One region of the Sediminibacillus sp. JSM 1682029 genome, then DNA from elsewhere that is predicted to be linked to it. Evidence: a T-box and tRNA genes for the amino acid it is inferred to sense, from the RefSeq annotation. Region 1 holds a T-box; the other holds one or more tRNA genes.
What was found. The T-box of region 1 lies ahead of pheS (phenylalanine--tRNA ligase subunit alpha). A T-box ahead of a tRNA ligase gene usually reads a tRNA of that ligase, here a tRNA-Phe.
Positions count from the first base shown of each region.

Region 2: it has a tRNA-Phe gene. The T-box ahead of pheS (phenylalanine--tRNA ligase subunit alpha) is inferred to sense a tRNA for this amino acid. The anticodon was not compared.

Region 1 is NZ_JBEWYY010000002.1:375,657-385,939, reverse strand. Features, by position in the region: gene ABVF09_RS05805 (TVP38/TMEM64 family protein) at 1-210, shown strand, start outside; gene ABVF09_RS05800 (sigma-w pathway protein) at 400-786, opposite strand; gene ABVF09_RS05795 (dUTP diphosphatase) at 908-1,393, shown strand; gene ABVF09_RS05790 (M42 family metallopeptidase) at 1,482-2,567, shown strand; gene ABVF09_RS05785 (lytic transglycosylase domain-containing protein) at 2,623-3,252, opposite strand; gene sspI (small acid-soluble spore protein SspI) at 3,711-3,926, opposite strand; gene ABVF09_RS05775 (TrmH family RNA methyltransferase) at 4,026-4,778, shown strand; T-box leader at 4,843-5,074, shown strand; gene pheS (phenylalanine--tRNA ligase subunit alpha) at 5,237-6,271, shown strand; gene pheT (phenylalanine--tRNA ligase subunit beta) at 6,288-8,717, shown strand; gene ABVF09_RS05760 (DUF6199 family natural product biosynthesis protein) at 9,605-9,865, shown strand; gene rnhC (ribonuclease HIII) at 10,177-10,283, opposite strand, start outside.
Region 2 is NZ_JBEWYY010000008.1:169,171-179,453, forward strand. Features, by position in the region: gene ABVF09_RS14550 (YcaO-like family protein) at 1-197, opposite strand, end outside; gene ABVF09_RS14555 (hypothetical protein) at 203-1,249, opposite strand; gene ABVF09_RS14560 (hypothetical protein) at 1,280-3,709, opposite strand; gene ABVF09_RS14565 (thiazolylpeptide-type bacteriocin) at 3,796-3,960, opposite strand; gene ABVF09_RS14570 (thiazolylpeptide-type bacteriocin) at 4,100-4,273, opposite strand; gene ABVF09_RS14575 (hypothetical protein) at 4,686-5,237, shown strand; gene ABVF09_RS14580 (SagB family peptide dehydrogenase) at 5,276-7,006, shown strand; gene ABVF09_RS14585 (nitroreductase family protein) at 7,065-7,778, shown strand; tRNA gene ABVF09_RS14590 (tRNA-Leu) at 8,369-8,450, opposite strand; tRNA gene ABVF09_RS14595 (tRNA-Cys) at 8,463-8,536, opposite strand; tRNA gene ABVF09_RS14600 (tRNA-Gly) at 8,543-8,617, opposite strand; tRNA gene ABVF09_RS14605 (tRNA-Gln) at 8,624-8,698, opposite strand; tRNA gene ABVF09_RS14610 (tRNA-His) at 8,720-8,795, opposite strand; tRNA gene ABVF09_RS14615 (tRNA-Trp) at 8,810-8,883, opposite strand; tRNA gene ABVF09_RS14620 (tRNA-Tyr) at 8,890-8,975, opposite strand; tRNA gene ABVF09_RS14625 (tRNA-Phe) at 8,987-9,059, opposite strand; tRNA gene ABVF09_RS14630 (tRNA-Asp) at 9,085-9,161, opposite strand; tRNA gene ABVF09_RS14635 (tRNA-Met) at 9,323-9,399, opposite strand; tRNA gene ABVF09_RS14640 (tRNA-Val) at 9,435-9,510, opposite strand; tRNA gene ABVF09_RS14645 (tRNA-Glu) at 9,518-9,592, opposite strand; tRNA gene ABVF09_RS14650 (tRNA-Ser) at 9,603-9,694, opposite strand; tRNA gene ABVF09_RS14655 (tRNA-Asn) at 9,696-9,770, opposite strand; rRNA gene rrf (5S ribosomal RNA) at 9,779-9,894, opposite strand; partial or broken rRNA gene ABVF09_RS14665 (23S ribosomal RNA) at 10,177-10,283, opposite strand, start outside.

The DNA of each region.
Region 1 (10,283 bases):
AAAGAGTATGCTCGATCTTCTTTTTACTCCAATATCCCTCTGGCCGTCCTTTATACATCGTTCGGGAAATGGATATCGAGTTTATCACCGGTGGTCATGTTCGCACTGATTCTTACATTGCTTCCGGTTCTATATTTGTTCCGGAAGAAACAGATGACGATAAAATGGACGGAATTCTTTGCGGAAAAAACTCCAACAGTCAAACAGTAAGAAAAACACAGGTGACTTATACAAAAAGGCTGCCTTCGTCTTTAGTGAAATGGTTTAAAATCCCTGTTCAGGAAAGGTGCTTTGCATTCTAAGGCCCTGATAAATCAAAAAACCGAACGAATCCAAAGCGGATTCATTCGGTTTTTGTTCTGGCGGCCATTTTTTGTCCCGGTCACTTCGTTTGTCTTATCATTTTTTGACCTGCAGTTTATCAATCGGATGTTTCCATTCAATTGTCGCATAGGGATATCTTATCAAAACTTCTTCTTCCATGAAGTACAAATCTTTTCTTTCCAGTCCTTTTAATTCTCCTGGGTAGTGCGCATGGATACTGATATTCACGACGTCAAACGAATCCTCAATCGTCCCTAAGTACTTCTCTCCTTCGAAAATGAATCCTTTGTAGGTCATCAAAAAATTTTTTTTGATATTGTCAGGCTCATCAAGAAAGTAGAAATCTTTCTTTTCCCGGGCTACTTCCAGTTTTCTGTTGGGGTTGATCAAATATTTATATATCGTATAAAGCAGCATCACCATTGCGATAAAAATCAGCAAGCGAAATAGTAGGACAATCATACACACCGTCTCCTGTTTTAGAGTCTTCTCTCCTTTACGAATAGAACCAGGGCAAGGTTTCAACAATTTGCGATCAAGCATGTTATAATCGAGAAAAAGTTCAAAAAGGAGAAACATAAAGATGCATTGGGAGCAATTATTTGAAACACAACGATTATTGGATGAGCATATTCAAACGAATAACCAAGTGAAAGCAGAGGAATTGTTCGAAAGAAAAGTGTTAGCCCTATTAGTGGAAACCGGAGAATTAGCGAATGAAACACGCTGTTTCAAGTTTTGGAGCAAAAAGGCGAAAAGCGAATCGAGCGTGATCCTTGAAGAATACGTGGATGGCTTGCATTTCATTCTTTCTTTAGGGCTTGATACCGGCTACCGCTATGATTCTGAGATAGTAAGGTCCACTGGTTTAGATGACACGCAGTTGTTTCTCCTAGTCTATGAACAAATCATAGCATTCAAGCAAGATCCCAGTAAAGAAAACTACACACAGTTATTTACCACGTACCTGCAATTGGGTGCACAGCTTGGTTTTCCGGAAGTAGCTATTCAGGAAGCATATAACAAAAAAAACGAGGTGAATCATGAACGTCAACTGCGAGGATACTAATTCGGTGTAAAGACGAAGGGTATGTTTTGTCTATCCTGGAAAAAACCGCTATAATTCAAGGTGAACCCTAAAAAGGAGGAAATTACATATGGCAGAGTACAATGAAACAGTGACCATGCTGAAGGAATTAACGGATGCAAGAGGGATATCCGGCAACGAAAAAGAAGCAAGAGAAGTGATGGAAAAGTATATAGCTCCTTATGCGGATGAAGTGTTCACCGATAATATCGGAAGCTTGATTGCAAAGAAAACCGGCAAAGAAAACGGACCTAAAGTGATGGTAGCTGGACACTTGGATGAAGTGGGCTTTATGGTCACCCGCATTGATGACAAAGGGTTTGTTTATTTCCAAACAATCGGTGGCTGGTGGAGTCAGGTAATGCTTGCACAGCGTGTGACGCTTATGACGAGAAAGGGAGATGTTACCGGAATCATCGGTTCGAAACCTCCTCACATTTTGCCGGCAGAAGCACGTAAAAAGCCAGTGGAAATAAAGGATATGTTTATCGATATCGGTGCATCCAGCCGGGAAGAAGCCGAAGAGTTCGGTGTCCGCCCGGGAGATTCGATCGTTCCTTACTTCGAATTCACCCAAATGAACAATGAAAAGCTGCTTCTGGCTAAAGCATGGGATAACCGGATTGGCTGTGCAATCGCCATTGAAGTACTCAAGCGTTTAAAGGGTGAAAATCATCCGAATGTAGTTTACGGAGTCGGTACCGTACAGGAAGAGGTAGGACTCCGTGGTGCCCGCACCGCCACACATACAATCAAACCGGATATCGGATTTGGCGTCGATGTTGGTATTGCCGGCGACACACCTGGTATTTCCGACAAGGAAGCGGATAGTAAAATTGGAGAAGGCCCGCAAATCATTCTTTACGATGCTTCTGCCATCTCTCATAAAGGGTTGCGGGATTTCGTGCTGGACACAGCCGATGACAAGAAAATCCCTTACCAATATGCGACAATGGCTGCAGGTGGAACAGATACAGGTTCTATTCACTTAACGGCAAATGGTGTTCCTGCCTTATCCATCACTGTTGCCACACGCTATATCCACACTCATGCTGCAATTTTGCACCAAGATGATTTTGAAAATGCGGTCAAGTTAATCGTGGAAGTCATCAAAGGGTTGGATGAAGAGAAAGTGAAAGAGATTACATTTGGTTGAAATTTATATCGTAAACGCAAAAGGAGCTGTCCATTCAGAACAGCTCCTTTCTACTTTAAACTCGATAAGAATCCATAATTTTACCTACATAGTTTTGGGTTTCCTGGAAGGGTGGAATTCCATCATATTTATCCACATTACCCGGACCGGCATTGTAAGCAGCCAGTGCCAGCGAAGTGTTTCCACTGTAGCGGTCCAGCATTTGTTTTAAATACTTGGTTCCGCCCATGATGTTTTGCAAAGGATCAAAAGCATTTTGAACGCCGAGTCCACGGGCCGTGGAAGGCATTAGTTGCATCAAGCCCTGTGCACCTGCACCACTTTCCGCATTGGCGTTAAAGTTTGATTCCGCTTGAATGACGGAGCGGATCAATTTAGGGTCGACTCCAAATGTTTCTGCGGCTTGTTCGATATAATTATCAATCGCTCCGGAATGACTGGTTGATTTACTTTCTGTATAATCGATGTCTGGCGTATATACCGGCATAACCGGGGTACTGTTAGCCATAGAAGAAGCTTCAGGCTTGTAGGTACTAGTGGACGTCCGGGCAGTTCCCATTTGTTGCTGAAGTATTTGTTGAAAAGCGGTTTCTAGAAAGGCAGAATCACTAGATGAACCGTTCCCTCCACTTAAAATGGACATTGCTTGCATTTGGATGAGGTTTTGAAGTTGTCTGATTTCCATGCATGTTCCTCCGATAGGTAGTTCGTTACTATCATATTACCTGATTTTGCCTGGACAAGCAACGGCCAAAACGACAAAAACCGAGCGAAATGGATCGAACACGATACATTTCGCTCGGTTTTTGAGTTATAACAAGTAAACCGTTCTAACCCTTCCTTAAAAAGAGCAACATTCCACTCCGGCAAGCTACTACGCTTTCCGTGGAAGTGGAAGCCGTGCCCGTGGAAAGCATAGTAGCTTTCCGTAGTGATACGAAGCACGCATTACACAACAGGATAATAAGAAGTCTAACTAAGGAATACAAATAGTAAAAACGGAACGAAGTTGATTGATAGTTCAAATTCATTCCGTTTTTGTTTTGGTGGCCAAGCTTTTGTCCCGGCCACGTCTTCAAAGGATTCATGGGCTTTCATCCGGATCTGCAAGCCGTGCTTTAAACGGGTACATCCGCTTTTTGTTTACTGTGCTTGCTGGACTCCTTTTTCTAAAGCGGACAACATTTCTTCTTTATCGGACTCGTCCGATTGCTGCCAAATCAGCTCGAACAACACACCTAGACCAGGCAGCATTTTTTCTTCTCCGCTTTCAATCGCATCCAGTATGGTTGCCTCCAATTGTTCAGTATTGTTGTCTGCTACATTGGAAAGGATAGCTTTACGTAAATTCAAATCCATTTTTCCACCTCATATCTTATTTATTTCAGTATGTGATAGATAGTTTGACCATGATACATGGAAATATGTATGATAGATAAGAACTTCACCAAAAGGATGATGAACGTGATAACTTCAGTGCAAAACGGCAGGGTAAAAAACTGGCAAAAATTAAAAAAACGGAAAGAAAGAGTAAAAACAAACCTTTTTATAGTAGAAGGTTATCATATGATTGAAGAGGCTTGGAAAAGTGATTGGCATGTGAAAGAAGTCATTCTGGCTGATGGGGCGGAAATCCCAGACTGGCTGGAAAATCAGGAAACAATCATTGTTTCTGACCATATCTTAAAAACGATTACCGATACTAAAACTCCCCAGGGAATAGCTGCCGTGGTGGAAGCAAAGCAGCCGGAGGATCAGGATTTTGAGAAGCTGCTGCTCGTCGACAATGTCCAGGATCCAGGCAATCTTGGGACCATGATCCGGACGGCAGATGCCGCAGGATTCGATGCAATTTATGTAGGTTCCGGGTCTGCGGATATTTTTAATGACAAAGTCTTGCGATCCACTCAGGGATCCATTTTCCATTTGCCGATTTTTCAAACCGATCTACTGCCGGTAATTGACCGACTGCAAGATGCGGAATTTGCAGTTTGGGGTGCTGCATTGGCAAATGCGCGTCCATATACAGCTTTACCGGTGCCGGAAAAAGCGGCACTGGTAGTCGGAAACGAGGGTGCGGGGATTTCTCCGTCTATATTGGAAAAGATGGACACCCTCGTATACATTCCTATCTTCGGCAAGGCAGAATCGTTGAATGTCAGTGTGGCTGCCGGCATTTTGCTTTATCATCTTGCCACGCTTGAAAAGTAATGGCTGTTAAGGGTTGCAAGAAACGAACGCTTTTTCTATAATAATAAAATAACATTCATTATATTTACAGGCCGAGAAAGAGTCAGTAGATGATTACAAATCGATTTAAGGGAAGAAATGCCGTAGACTGGAAGCATTTCTATCGTGGTAATGATTGAATTTTCACTCTGGAGCCGACACCTGGACCTTGTTTTCCGGCAAGTAACGGTGTCCCGGATTTTTTCCGTTATCAAACTCGAGTGGATGCATATGCATCAACAAGGGTGGTACCGCGATACACAAGTCTCGTCCCTTCTTTATAAGTGGGGACGGGACTTTTTTATGTGATGAGCAGGTGCGGGGTCGAACTGTGGGAACGGGGGCTAGCACTTAGCATTTCATTGCATTGAAAACAAGACGGGCGAGGAATAGTTAATCGGCTAACTTATCATTTCACGACGAAAAGGAGGTTCCTGCACATGAGGGAACGATTACAAGAACTAAAAGAGGAAGCGCTGACCAAAGTAGAACAGGCAGACACCTTGAATGATCTTCAGGAGATAAGGGTGGCTTATCTTGGTAAAAAAGGTCCGATCACGGAAGTTTTACGTGGAATGGGCAAGCTGTCGAAAGAAGAGCGGCCTGTCATCGGTGAATTGGCAAACAAAGTAAGGGAAGCAATTGCAGGTGAACTTGATGCGAAAAAAGAGAGGCTCGAAACAAAAGAGCTGGAGGAAAAACTTGAAAAAGAAACAATCGATGTTACGTTGCCGGGCCGTCCAGTCACTGTAGGCGGACCGCACTTACTCACTTCCATTATCGAGGAAATCGAGGATTTGTTTATCGGAATGGGATTCGAAGTCCGGGAAGGTCCTGAAGTCGAAACGGATTACTACAATTTTGAGGCGCTTAATCTGCCGAAGGGGCATCCAGCCCGCGATATGCAAGATTCTTTTTATATCACGGAAGAACTGCTGTTGCGCACGCACACCTCTCCGGTACAGGCTAGGACGATGGGGAAATATCATGGAAGCAAACCAGTCAAAATGATATGTCCTGGAAAAGTGTATCGCCGGGATACGGACGACGCCACCCACTCCCACCAGTTCACACAGGTAGAAGGTTTGTATGTGGATCGGAATGTTCGAATGAGCGACTTGAAAGGTGTACTGAACCGCTTTGCCAAGCAAATGTTCGGCGAGGGAAGAGAAATCCGTCTGCGTCCGAGTTTCTTCCCCTTTACAGAGCCGTCTGTAGAGATGGACATATCCTGCAAAGTCTGTCATGGAGAAGGATGCTCCGTTTGTAAAGGAACAGGTTGGATCGAAATACTGGGTGGCGGCATGGTTCATCCCAGGGTGTTGGAAATGGCGGGCTATGACCCCAAGGAATATACAGGTTTTGCTTTCGGTATGGGTCCTGAACGAATCGCTATGCTGAAATACGGGGTAGATGATATCCGGCATTTCTATACGAATGATATCCGTTTCTTAAAGCAGTACCATAAAGCGTAAATCAGGAGGAAAAAACATGTTCGTATCTTTGAATTGGCTGAAAAATTATGTAGATATAGACAATATTTCGCCAGAACAGCTGGCCGAAAAAATAACAAAATCCGGAATAGAAGTGGAAGGCATAGAATATGTTGCCGAAACAAGTTCTGATGTAGTTGTCGGCTATGTACGGTCTTGCGAAAAGCATCCCAACGCTGACAAGCTGAATTTGTGTCAAGTGGATACAGGAGAAGAAGAACTGCAAATTATATGCGGAGCGCCCAACATTGCTCAAGGTCAAAAGGTTGCTGTTGCGAAACCGGGCGCCGTATTGCCCGGAAATGTAAAGATCAAGAAAGCGAAGCTGCGCGGTGTTGAATCCCATGGTATGATTTGCTCGCTGCAAGAATTAGGCATTGAGGAGAAATTTGTACCGAAGGAGTTTGCAGAAGGCATCTTCGTATTTCCGGAAGATGCGGAAGTAGGCTCCGATGCACTGAAGTTGCTGAACTTGGACGATGCCATTTTAGAATTGGGACTTACACCGAACCGTGCAGATGCTTTAAGTATGCTCGGGGTCGCTTACGAAACATCGGCCATTTTGGATACACCAGTCAAACTGCCGGATGAATCGATCGATTTTGCATCTCAAAAGGCGGTGGATTATGTTTCCGTCAAAGTGGAGGAACCGGAGCTCAATCCCTATTATGGAGCGTTTGTGATCGAGAATGTAAGAGTCAAAAACTCTCCTTTATGGATGAGAAATTACTTGATTGCGGCCGGCATCAGACCAATCAACAATGTGGTCGATATCACCAATTATGTCTTGTTGGAATACGGGCAGCCGTTACATGCTTTCGACTATGACCGTTTCGGATCGAAGGAAATTGTCGTGCGCAGAGCTCGCGACAAAGAGACCATTACGACGTTAGATGATCAAGAAAGAGAACTTTCATCCAATCACTTAGTCATCACCAATGGCCAGGAGCCAACAGCTATTGCAGGAGTGATGGGCGGAGCGGATTCCGAGGTTTCGGAACAAACGACAACAGTTTTACTGGAAGCTGCTTATTTTTCTCCTGCCGCAGTCAGACAAAGCTCGAAAGATCATGGGCTAAGGAGCGAATCCAGTACCCGGTTTGAAAAAGGCGTCGATCCTGACAGGGTGAGAAGGGCCGGATTGAGAGCGTGCCGGCTGTTGAGCAAATATGCGGAAGGTACTGTACTGGATGGTCCGGTAGAATTTGAGGAATTGGACAGGTCTGAAGCCACGGTAGAAGTAAGTACCGAAAAAGTCAATGAACGACTTGGAACTGACATCTCTACCCAGGAAATTTCTGATATATTACGGAAGCTTCACTTCGATTTCAAAGCAAATGATGGCATATTTGTTGTTTCGATTCCGACCAGGCGCGGGGATATCACATTGTTTGAGGACATGGTAGAAGAAATTGCACGTATATACGGCTATGATAATTTACCGTTCACCCTTCCTGGTGGGGCAGGGCAAGCAGGTGGTCTGACATCACGCCAATTGTTGAAACGTGAAATCAAGCGTTATATGGAAGGTGCTGGCTTAATGGAAGCAATCACCTATTCCCTGACAAGTAAGGAGCGGGCTGAAACACTCGTAAGCCCGGAAGTCCGGGAGCATGCAATGGAATCCATCCGCTTATCGATGCCGATGAGTGAAGAGCACAGCAATTTGCGGTTAAGCATTCTTCCGGAACTACTTGCGTCTTTTTCTTATAATGCAGCCAGAAAACAGGCCGACCTCGCTTATTACGAAGTAGGGACTGTTTTCGTGTCACCGACCCCGGGAAACCTGTCTGAACAGCCCGGCGAATTACTAAGAGTTTCCGGTGCCATTACAGGAGATTGGCTCCTCCATCCTTGGCAGCAGGAAAAGAAACAAGTTGACTTTTTCCTGGTGAAAGGTGTTGTCGAAGGCTTACTGGAGAAACTGGGAATAGCAGCTGCCTTTAAACAGGCTAAAATTGAAGGAATGCATCCTGGAAGGACGGCGCAGGTGTTTATCGAGGAGCGATCGATTGGTTTCATCGGCCAGCTTCATCCGTCTTTACAGCAATCCTATGATTTAAAGGATACCTATGTATTTGATCTGGATATGGATGCATTGTTGGAGCAGACAAAGAATGAACCGGATTTTTCAAAGATTCCGCGTTACCCTTCCGTTTCAAGGGATATCGCTTTGGTGGTCGATCAGGCAGTCGCGGCCGGAGATATTAAAAACACGATTGTAGAACAAGGAGGCACATTGTTGAAAGAAGTTCAAGTTTTCGATGTTTATCAAGGTGAACACTTGCAGCCTGGTAAAAAGTCGATAGCCTTCAGCTTGTTCTATCAGGATCCGGACAGAACATTGAAAGATGAGGAAGTAGAAGCATCCTACCAGACAATTCTGTCCGCAGTAGAGGAAAAACACCAGGCAGAGTTACGGGGTTAGAAAGAGGGAGCTGTGACAAAATCATAATGCCAAGTTTAAAACCGAACGATTCCAATTCGTTCGGTTTTTTCATTGTTGTATTGGAGAATATACATTTCATCGTCTGGAGATAATGATTGGCTGAAAAGCTCCAGCGCCTACCCCCTCGAGGTCTTAAGCCCACCCTCTGTGTGTCGGAAAGTGCAACGGCGAGGCTGTCTTAAGCTTGTCGGAGGCCCACGCGATGTGGCGATGTGGGTCATGCAGGCGTTGCCACAGGACGTGGCGGCCTAGCCTGTACTCCTTTATACAGGCTCTTGCGCTTTGTCCCTGGCTATGCTTTTATCATAGCCAGTTGTCATATAGTAAGCGTTGGGTAGTGGATAGGAATGTATCCTGGAGAACAATAATTATTGTAATTTTATGTTAAATTAGATATAGAGATTTATAAAGGAAGAAAAGGATGACGTATCTTCTTATCAATACAGGAGGTTCATGATTTAATAAAAGCTCCCCAAAAGGATTCCGTTTCAGTTACCATTGATAATGGTGCATTTCAATTGCAAGAACAGGAGGACTTCACCTCCCTAAACCAGTCAGGTTCTGTTTTTTGTATGTTTGACCAACAGATTCAGGAAAGTGTTTTGTAATATATGCCTGCGTAAAACCTATTGAATATACAGGGAATCCAGTGTTGCGGTGGAACAGCTGCTGCAAAAAGCTGTCCCAGTTTATCAAACATGAGAACTTATTAAACGAATTGATTCCTTCCCAACTAGTAAAGGGTTTGGATTATTATTTCGGTAGTTTGAAGGAGAATGTCTGCATGCTCGTTGGTTGCATGGAAGGTAAGGAAAAATATACCAACTCCAAGTCACCATTTTATGGTTTCAGGAAGGGGGGAAAATATGTATAGGGAACAGCCGGTCCCGGACTTTTCACCCCATCCGTTTGCGGTGTGGTTCTTCATCATTGTGTTCGGCATACCATTTGTCGCACTGTTGGTCTGGTCGATTATAAAACCTGATCAAAGCTATTTGTTTGGCAGACGTTGGATGTTCAATGGGGAACCAAAGGTTTCTGAATTAGGCGCCTTTTGGATTCGGCTTTTATCCATCATTATGTTGATTATTACATTGATATCTTTTATAGACTGGATAGTTCGTTGAGTTAATCGACTAAGTACGATGAAAGATACTTCCTGTAATGAAGAGGGGGGATCAACCGACAGCAGAAAATTATTCCTGTGCCACTCGTGTGCCACTCGGCAAAAAACGGGCAACAATTGCCAGCCAGGCGAAATTTGCTCAGGTAGTGTCAATATCCATAAATCGAAGACGACCCACGGAGGCAAGGTGCGCAGATTTCCGACGGGAATAGCGAGAGCTGAAGCCCTGCTCTGCGGAAAGCGACGTACCTTGCCGGTGTGGATATTTACCATCTATGCTATTTTTCGCTTATTAAAAGTGTCTCAGGTCTATCAGAAGTCCTTCTGTGTGTATGCTTCCGCTTTTTTTGTATTGGCGAAATGAAGCTTGGCAATTTCCCCCAATGCTTGCTTTCCATGTCTTTGAATGATTCTTGCTG
Region 2 (10,283 bases), on a different contig from region 1:
ACCGGCCCTAGTGTCACTTTATTATAATCCACATAAATATAGACAAATATTTTCGTGCTAGTTAATGGATTGAATGTTCGTGCTTTATTGCCAGCATAAGTGATAAAACAATGGATATACCCAATTGATGGGGAATAATATAGAATGGAAGACTTCTGATTTCGAATCGTTTCTATTAAGCTATTTCTTTCCTTCACATCTATCAACCTTCTCCCAATATGATAAATTGATATTTATCACTTAAGGCATCCCTATAGCGGTACAAGGTCTTATTTCGATTCTCGTCTAATTCTTTATTCTGTATCGCAGCCCTTCCACTTTCTACTTGTTCCACTATATCCACCAAACACTCTTCCAAGCTGAAACCAATCCCATTATACGAACGATCCTTTACTACTAATTTAAGTACAGAGAAAGGTAATCGTTTATCATCTATATGGATGAAAGATGCCTTGCTGATCGGATAAGAAATGCCTATTTCCCGAAGCAGATGACCAATATTCACTAATTGTTTTTCATTCCCTTCGAAATGATTCAATAAAGATTTTCTCCGCAAGTTTAAATATGCCGATTTAGGAGTAAACCCAATTCCATACTCACTATAATGATAGTAACGACATAAAATATACACATATAACTTTTCTACTACAGATTGTTTGCTAACCCCCAAAAAAAGTTGATTTTTTCCAAAGATATTAGCCTCTATTTTCCAAACTCCTTTATCATGTTTGAAGGCTAACCTTGAAACAGCATTGGATAGAATAGAATCTCGTAAATTCCGTTCATTTATTTTTCCTTCTGGTAAAATCTCCTCCACTTCTTTTTTATCGACCGGACAACAGGAAACATGGGAAATATTCATCAAGGATTTGATACTAACTATTCCAAATTTATCCATTATAACTTGTTTATTCTCTCTAAATAGTTGGCTTTCTAAATATGAAGGCAACTTATGATGTACTAATGTGGAGATAGGGAACAGTAAAGCTAAACACCTCTCACAGTAATTAGACACAAATAATGTTTGATTGCCAAGTGAATATACTGTTTTAAGTTGAGCTGTCTTCACTTCTAAATGCATTTTTTGACTTAAACTAGCAAAAAATTGATTGTGTATATGGATATTTTTTTGCTCGCATAGGGACTTGATATGCTGATAATCAATATTTTTCAACTCAATCATTTTGTTACCGTTCAATACCTTTACACCATTTTCACCTTTGATTATTTTATAATTGCCCATATTCATCCCCATCCCTCTTATTGGGAGTTCTCCATATTAAACATCAATCGAAATTTCCGTCATATACTCTTGATGATACGGGTTTGGGAGTGCCTCTTCGAAAACTACGGCGACCTCTTTATATTTTTTTATTTGTTTCTGAATATGTTTTAATATCCGATTGAAAAAAACAGGCTCTGTTATGTCTAAAAAAAGAGGCTTGTGTAACCCCTTTTCTCCATAAATGATGCTGAGTTTTTCGTGTTGTATGAGAAATATCCGTACAAAAGAAACTTTTGGAATCTGATAGCGCTCCATCACTTCCATCATTTGCTGAAATCCTTTTAAATTTGGACCAATTCTCTCCAAAAGACAGCTATGTATAATATACTTTCTCCTTTGCAACGTTAAAGATCCAAACTCGATTTTTCCAATCTGCACAAAAGGTTTCTCCATACGTATCCCATCATATTCAATCGTCATTCCGGACAAAAATGCAGACTGTCCAAGGTAAGTAACTAGTTTGAAGTCTTCGGAAAGATGATAAGAAGCCAAACTTCCTAAGTATATAGGGATAAATCTCTTATGTTTTTCATTGTAGAAGATAAATCTATTTTCTTGTTGGCTCCAATAAATGTTACATGCTCCGATATTAATTTGGTTGGGAAGCAGGCTCTTTTTATCTACCAGCTCATAATCTCCTTTTATTGGAATGATATTTGGATTAAAGCCGTATGAAGGAGAGAATGTAGCAATGTCTTCTCCGACTCTTGTTAACCTGTTTTTTAATTTTTGATATAGTTGCTTCTGGCTTTCCTTTTTGATATGCCGAAAATAATTTCCCAAGTAACTCGATTTTATATGATTAACTATATACTTCTCTTTTGTTACCTGTTGGACTAAGAAAGTATCATAGCAGCGGCGCTTTACTCCGTTTTCTTTTAACACTCTTGCAATTTCATCAATTAGTTTCAAATCCAAAGTGACATCTTCTCCAGACAATGTTTCAGAAATAACCTTGTAATACTCCCGCTTTAATTGATTCAGTACCCTGCCTAATGGAGACTCAGTGAAAATACTATTGCTAAAATCTTTAAGAAGTGCCTGTTCCTCAAATGCATTTGCAAACTTGACAAGTTCCGGCTTTATATCGTTAAAAAGGATGCTATTATTACTTCGAAACAACTTATAACGAATCGATAATTGAAATAAAAGCCGATGATCAAAAATGGCAAGAATTTCTTTGTACGTTTCAATATCTTTTTGAACTCTGTCAGGCAATGCAAACTGGTGCGGATCAGCAGGCACATAATAATTTTCCGAAACCAGCGAAGTCGAATGTAAATCAATGTTACGACCTGTCAGTTCAAATGCTTTTTTTATTCGACTTTCTATTCGCAATAATAATTGCTCACGTTCACTTATCACCATGTGGTTATCCATAAAAGATTCCAAATCTTGTTTTATAGCTTCTAATATCCAAATGATTTCTTTTAGACAATCGGAGTTCCCTCCATCGCATTGAACTAAAAATTTGATCAAATCCTCTATAGAAGGATCCTTGTCATGGGCAGTATGTTTAAGATAACCGTAACGTACGAGCTTTCGAATCAGGGTCAATTCGTTATTAGTAATTCCTAGCTCGACTATTAAGTCCTTTGTTGATAGCACCTTTCCCGGTTCTATTTCTAGCAATGACTTCGATGACAATAAAAACTTTCGGGATTGATTTCCAATAAAACTACTATTCTTATCGATATCCTCTAAAAAGCTTTCAACCAAAATGCCATCATTTGTGATTTCAAAGTCAACCATAAAAGAACTTTGAACCAATACCTCATCAAGTTCTAAGACACAGTAGAATAGTTTTAATAGAATGGATTGATTTAACTCTATTCTTCTTTTTTCTTCTTTTGTATCAATAAAAGATAAAGAAGTAAAAGTTGATAAAGGAGCAGTTTTTGCATAGGATCTACCTAGCACCTTCCACACTTTATCCATTGTTTTTGCATTAGACGATGAATTTATCTTTTGATGCATTTTATGATTTGTCAGCATCAGTGCGTTTTGAATAGTTTGATTCTGTTTAACAAGATTGATCATCATTTTATTACCATTCTCTATTTCCTGATTAAACAAGTGCTCTATTTGTACTTCATACTTTTTGACTTCCTTACGAGTAATAAGAAGGTCAAAAAAGTAATTTTTCAACTCATTAGGGAGGAATTCGAATTTAGGAATCTTTCGTGGATCCAGTTTCGTTTTATTAATCATTCTTTTCAAATAGATGTACGTTATCCTCAAGTGCTCATCCTCATCTATTAACTTTGAAAGTTTTTGATGAGCCTCTTCTTCTTGCTGTTTTAACCTTTGTCGCTCTTTTCTATAATGGACAAACGCTTGATAAAATTCGCTTTTTAATTGGATTACTTCATTACTTGCAACGTGATTCTTTCTTACGATAGGAGATACATCCATACCGTTCACCTTTCCATCTGTACTCCTTGTTAGAGAAAAATAGGGATAGTCAAACTGATTACCCCTATTTTTCCAATTTTTATTCAAAATGCTGATTATGCACAGCTAGATGATGTGGATGAACAAGAAGAAGATCCACATGTTGAGGAAGACGAACTGCCACTTGTTGCAGCGGTTGATGGTACTGCCTCTACCTGATCTAATTCCACAACTTCTAATTCAATATCTTCTAGCAGGGCATCAAATTTAACATCCTTCATTTCCTTCGACCTCCTTAAAATACTCATTATTCATAAATGGGCAACTCTTCAATATGTTCTTATGTGAAGTTACATTACTAAGGATGAGTACACAAAAGTCTTTGTTGAAGTTAAACAAACTGATTTTAGCGGAACATTCCTATGCACAGCTGGATGATGTGGATGAACAAGAAGAAGATCCACATGTTGAGGAAGACGAGCTACCACTTGTTGCAGCAGTTGACGGTACTGCTTCCACCTGGTCCAATTCAACAACTTCCAGCTCGATGTCTTCAAGCAAGTCATTAAGCTTTGCGTTAGTCGATACTGTCATATCATCACCTCCATTCAATTGAGATTTCTTAATTTATATTACCCATATGTAATAAATTACTATGGAGTAATATCAAAGACTCGTTACCTAGGTAACATATAGTTTTGATGACATTGGAAGCCTAGCTAATGGTGATGAACAGATAAAAGCGGAATTTCAACAACGGACATTGCTTACCCTTTGACTCGTGGATGGATTATCTATGACATGGGAGGAAATTTTCCTAGAGGAGAAGATAAAGAGTATATATCGATATGCTCATATACAGTATATTTATTCTTTGATATACTAGTAAGCAATTTAATTATCTGATTATTGCCCATATTTAAAATATAATTAAGCAGGTAATACAGGTCAATGATAATCCATAAAATTCCTAAATTCGATACTATTATCCTAGGAGGTAAGTTCCATGGAATCGATTCATTTCATTTCTGTTGGTGAATTCGGCACAGGACTAATGAATCATATAAGGAATAAATTCCCATCTATCTCGACTAGTATGTTGGTAGAAGAGGATTTCGATCATTTTTTTAACACCTTGTCAGTGGCTAAAATTTATACCCTTGCCACCGCTACTTATACCTCCAAAATTTATAGACAGTTAGACTATCAAGTATATCGTAAAAGAGCTTGCTGGATTCCAATCGTGTACGATCATCCATTTCTCCGAGTTGGACCTGTACTTACTCCACATATAGGCATCGACTACTCTTGCTTTGAGGAACAATTACAATCAAATTCGGCCTTGTCTAACTATCGAAACAATGTCTATGATTACAATGACCAGTTCCCCTTCTCAGGACCAAAAGGTTATTTACCTCCCTTCATAGGTTGGGCAGGGGCCATCTTCTCTTATGTCTTACATGAATTTGGTGAAATTGAAAGACGTGAATCAAGATTTTACTACCAGCTGAATGTTACCAATCAATATATTTCCAGGGAAGTTCTTCATCCAAAATAAACTATGCCTTCACGATACTATAGGAGGGAGAGACAGAAATGAATAAAATTTCATCCCAACGAATGGGGAAAGCAGTACAGCTAGATCCTCAGTTTTCATTGCCTAAGTATCCTCATTTTCCAGATTCATTTCAATTGATACCGATAGAAGACGGGGTTATCATTCATGGAGGAGAGTCACTACAATACTTTCCTGGAAAAAATGTTTATAGATTTTTTGAACATTTCCTGCCTATTTTGGATGGAACAAACAGCGTAGAAGATATTTATCGTAAGAATCCACAAATTAAAAGACAAATGATATTTAATAATTTAGCATTATTATACTCTCGTGGTTTGCTGGAGGATGGACCTTTAGATAAAGAGGACTACAGGGAAGATATTGATAAAAACATATTAGACTTTTTCAGAAGACATACCGATTCAACGAGGTATAATAAATCTGCGAATGAAGGTTTGAAAAGATTAGCAGATGAGAATATTTTAATTTTAAGCAATACTACTAATGCAAAACAACTACATTCCAGTTTGAAATTGTTTGGGGCTGAAAATGTCACACAAAAAAGTATATATGATATAAAGCTTTGTGAGGAGACATTTGTTATCGTATTATTAAGTGGATCCATTCCACACGATATTTTAACAAAAGTGGACGACATATGTGCTGCTAAAGGTATTCCCTGGTTATTAAGCTCTCTCCACGGAGATATCGGCTTATTAGGACCTTACTTTAATAGAAAAGAAACAGCTTGTTATGAATGCTTTGCAAGTCTCTATAGCAGCAACCAACGAAAATCTCGGATTGAAAAACAAACGGATTCGTTTCTCATTGAGATGTGGACGGAATTGACTACTATGGAAGTTGCCTATATTTTGACTCGTTTATTACCGCATCAAACAGGAAGTAATTTTAATACCTATGACCTTACGAAATGGACTAAAGAAACAAGAAGAGTACCAAGACGGCCAGGATGTAAACATTGTTTGCCAATAAAAGGATTATCTCCGAAGATTCCAGAACTTGCATTTCAATATGAAAACGAAATAAATTGGCCGTCTAACAATTTAAACAATCCTAAGGGCCATCAAGTTCATTACCAAGCCAATGTCCATATGCTTACACACCAAGCGAAAGTATATCCTAATTTAGAGCATATAAAATTAGCCCCGTCTGAAGAACTTCCCTCCATGAGAAAGCCATACACCCCTTCGATTTTCGCTAATTCCAGTACGGAAGCTTTACCAACAAAGAATAAACTTGCAAGAGTCCTGTTAAGTGGAGGGGGGTGGCGTAAGCATCCAGACGAAGAGATACCGAAGAACGAAAAGAATCAACGCTTTAGTCCAACTGGAGGCAACCTTGGCTCCGTTCAATTGTACCTCATCGCAAAAGATATTATCGGGTTATCAAAACAAGTTTATTATTACCAACCAAAGAATCACTCTCTCCAACCATTAGGTACGAAAAGTGACATAGAAAATCTCAACGATATCATTCATCAGATAACAGAACTATCCACTACGCCTCAATTTAAAGGAATGATAATCATGACTGGTGCCTATGACAGAGTAGTATTCAAATATGGAGCTTTTGGATACAAAGTTATTCATTTAGATGCCGGTGCCGCATTAGCACAAATGCAAGGAACTTCCCTGGCAAGCGGAATCACTTTACAAAACATAACACAATATAACGAACAATCAATCACAGATTTATTGAACATTGATTATCATAAAGAACCTATTACAGGTGTATTACTAATCAATTGAAACTGTCCATCAGCTTTCGTTTAACTAGTGCGGGGTAAATTAGAGGGAGGGGAAAAGAATGGATGTTTATCAAATCATTCAAGAAATGCAGCAAGAAAACCATGAAAGAACAATTAAAAACCTTAAACAAATCTCGATTCATCATTCACTACTTGAAGATCAAAAAAAATATTCATCCGAAAATTTAATTCATTTAGAACCTCCATTACAAAGGAGCATTCAAACATTGCAAGATGTGTTAAATCAGCGTACTGCGATTAAAAAGTTCGAATCTACTCCTATAAATCTTTTAGACCTGAGTAGTATTCTAGCCACCATAGAAAAATCGGATGAACTAAACTGGGGAATCTTTCGTGAATTAGGTATTGACCTGAATATATATATATTGGCACGCAATATTGAGAATTTAACATCCCCCAATATATACAAATACATACCAAGTGAACATGCCCTAAGCCTAGTCAGTAAACGCAATACCACATTAAAAAACAAATTGGATACCATTATCTTGCAAAAAGAATTCATCGATGCCCCTGCACTTATATTATGTACAGGCATGGTAGCAGCCTCTATTGATGTATTAGGTAATCATGGGTACCGTCAGATGCTAGTACGAGGTGGAAATGCCATGAATACTGCATGGCTAGCGACTTTGTCATTAGGTTATCAAGGCAGTATCTTTGCTGGATTTTATCATGACGCTCTAGTAGAACTATTCGGATTTGATGGCTATAAAGAAATGCTTTTATTGGCATTTGCCTTTGGTAGATGAGGTGAGCAATTTTTTACGGTGGCAGGTTACTTTAATTCCTCCCCTGGTAAACATAGTAAAATTTCAGATATGAAGCAATATAATTGAGTATGTTATGATAGGAGGATTTTCTTGAAATTAGATAAGCGTGTCTTAATAGTTGCATTAAGTAAGGCCGTGTAGGTAATGCCGTTGTCTTCAAGGCACTCGTACACCGTTGATAAAACTCTACCACTGCAGGCGCTCATAAAAGGTGCGTCCACAGCTGGTACATAAGTACCGACGCTCACGCAAGGAAAGCCGAACGGATTATGTTGGACAAAACAGGTTCTTGGATGGTTTGATTTCGATACTCTTGTTTATCTTTAAACCCCATAATGGCGTGGCACTCCTATCCCTCTCTTTTTCCTTTTGTGTCAGCAACTTTAAGGTAACAAAGAGAGAGGGAATGAGTGTATTTTTTTGCACTTTTTTGCACACTGCAGAAACACCCATCGCAACAGAGGACACCACCACATTCAGTATAGAGCCGTTATTCAAGGTGGTTAATCGTAAAATAAAAAATTTGGCATAAAAAAGACTCCAACTTTAAAGTTGGAGTCTTTTTAGGATACCGGTGGTCGGGGTCGAACCGACACTCCCGAAGGAACACGATTTTGAGTCGTGCGCGTCTGCCAATTCCGCCACACCGGCACGTTATTCATATGGAGGCGGCAACCGGATTTGAACCGGTGATAAAGGTTTTGCAGACCTCTGCCTTACCACTTGGCTATGCCGCCTTAAAATGGAGCGGAAGACGGGATTCGAACCCGCGACCCCCACCTTGGCAAGGTGGTGTTCTACCACTGAACTACTTCCGCATTTTTTGGCTGGGCTAGCTGGATTCGAACCAGCGAATCACGGGATCAAAACCCGATGCCTTACCGCTTGGCTATAGCCCAACTATACCACACACTGGAAAATGGGGCGACCGGTGGGAATCGAACCCACGAGTGCCGGAGCCACAATCCGGTGCGTTAACCACTTCGCCACGACCGCCAACATATTAATAATGGCAGGGGTAGTAGGAATCGAACCCACACCGGAGGTTTTGGAGACCTCTGTTCTACCGTTAAACTATACCCCTATGTAATGGTGGAGGGAGTAGGACTCGAACCTACGAACCCGATGGGAGCGGATTTACAGTCCGCCGCGTTTGGCCAACTTCGCTATCCCTCCAAAATAAAAGGTGGCTCGGGACGGAATCGAACCGCCGACACACGGATTTTCAGTCCGTTGCTCTACCGACTGAGCTACCGAGCCAATAAATGATATGAAACTATGTAAGTGGCGGTCCGGACGGGACTCGAACCCGCGACCTCCTGCGTGACAGGCAGGCATTCTAACCAACTGAACTACCGGACCATATTAAGGAAATAATTTGGTTGCACTCTTACAAGTACCTGGATTTTTCACTAGCCAAGAGGTAACTCAGCGTAGTAAGTGAAAATAATTTGGTTGCACCCTGCGGGTACTACTATGTTTTCTAACGAAGAAGTATAATCAACGTTGGAAGAAAATGATTTTGGTTGCGGGAGCAGGATTTGAACCTGCGACCTTCGGGTTATGAGCCCGACGAGCTACCAGACTGCTCCATCCCGCGATAATGTAGGAGATTATTCCTATCAAATTCTCTAATGGTGGAGGATGCAGGGCTCGAACCTGCGACCCCCTGCTTGTAAGGCAGGTGCTCTCCCAGCTGAGCTAATCCTCCAATTAAGTGGTGACCCGTACGGGATTCGAACCCGTGTTACCGCCGTGAAAGGGCGGTGTCTTAACCACTTGACCAACGGGCCATTTAAGAAATGGCGGAGAGCGAGGGATTCGAACCCTCGAGACCGCGGTAGCGGTCTACACGATTTCCAATCGTGCTCCTTCGGCCACTCGGACAGCTCTCCATGGCTCCACCGGTAGGATTCGAACCTACGACCGATCGGTTAACAGCCGATTGCTCTACCACTGAGCTACGGTGGAACGGATATGCCTGGCGGCGTCCTACTCTCGCAGGGGCAAAGCCCCAACTACCATGGGCGCTGGAGAGCTTAACTGCTGTGTTCGGCATGGGAACAGGTGTGACCTCTCCGCTATTGCCACCAGACTCATTTTGGCGTACATCCAAGTGTACTTTTTTTGTGACAACAACTATTATAGCTGTTTTTCACAAAAAATCAAGGGTAAATTTCAAAAAATCACTTACACCTTCAAAACTAGATAAGAAGGAAGACATCAACGAACTTCACACGTGATGGTGCTTTAATCCAGTTACGGCTCCTAACAGCTAGTGTATAGTTCATCCAGCTTTTCGTACGCTTAAAGCGGCGTACTACAATCTGGCTGATCTATCCATACGCTGTTGACCAGTCGCCTTCACTTTTTGTTTTAAGTTAAGTCCTCGATCGATTAGTATCCGTCAGCTGCACGTGTCACCACGCTTCCACCTCGGACCTATCAACCTCATCGTCTCTGAGGGATCTTACTCATTTAAAA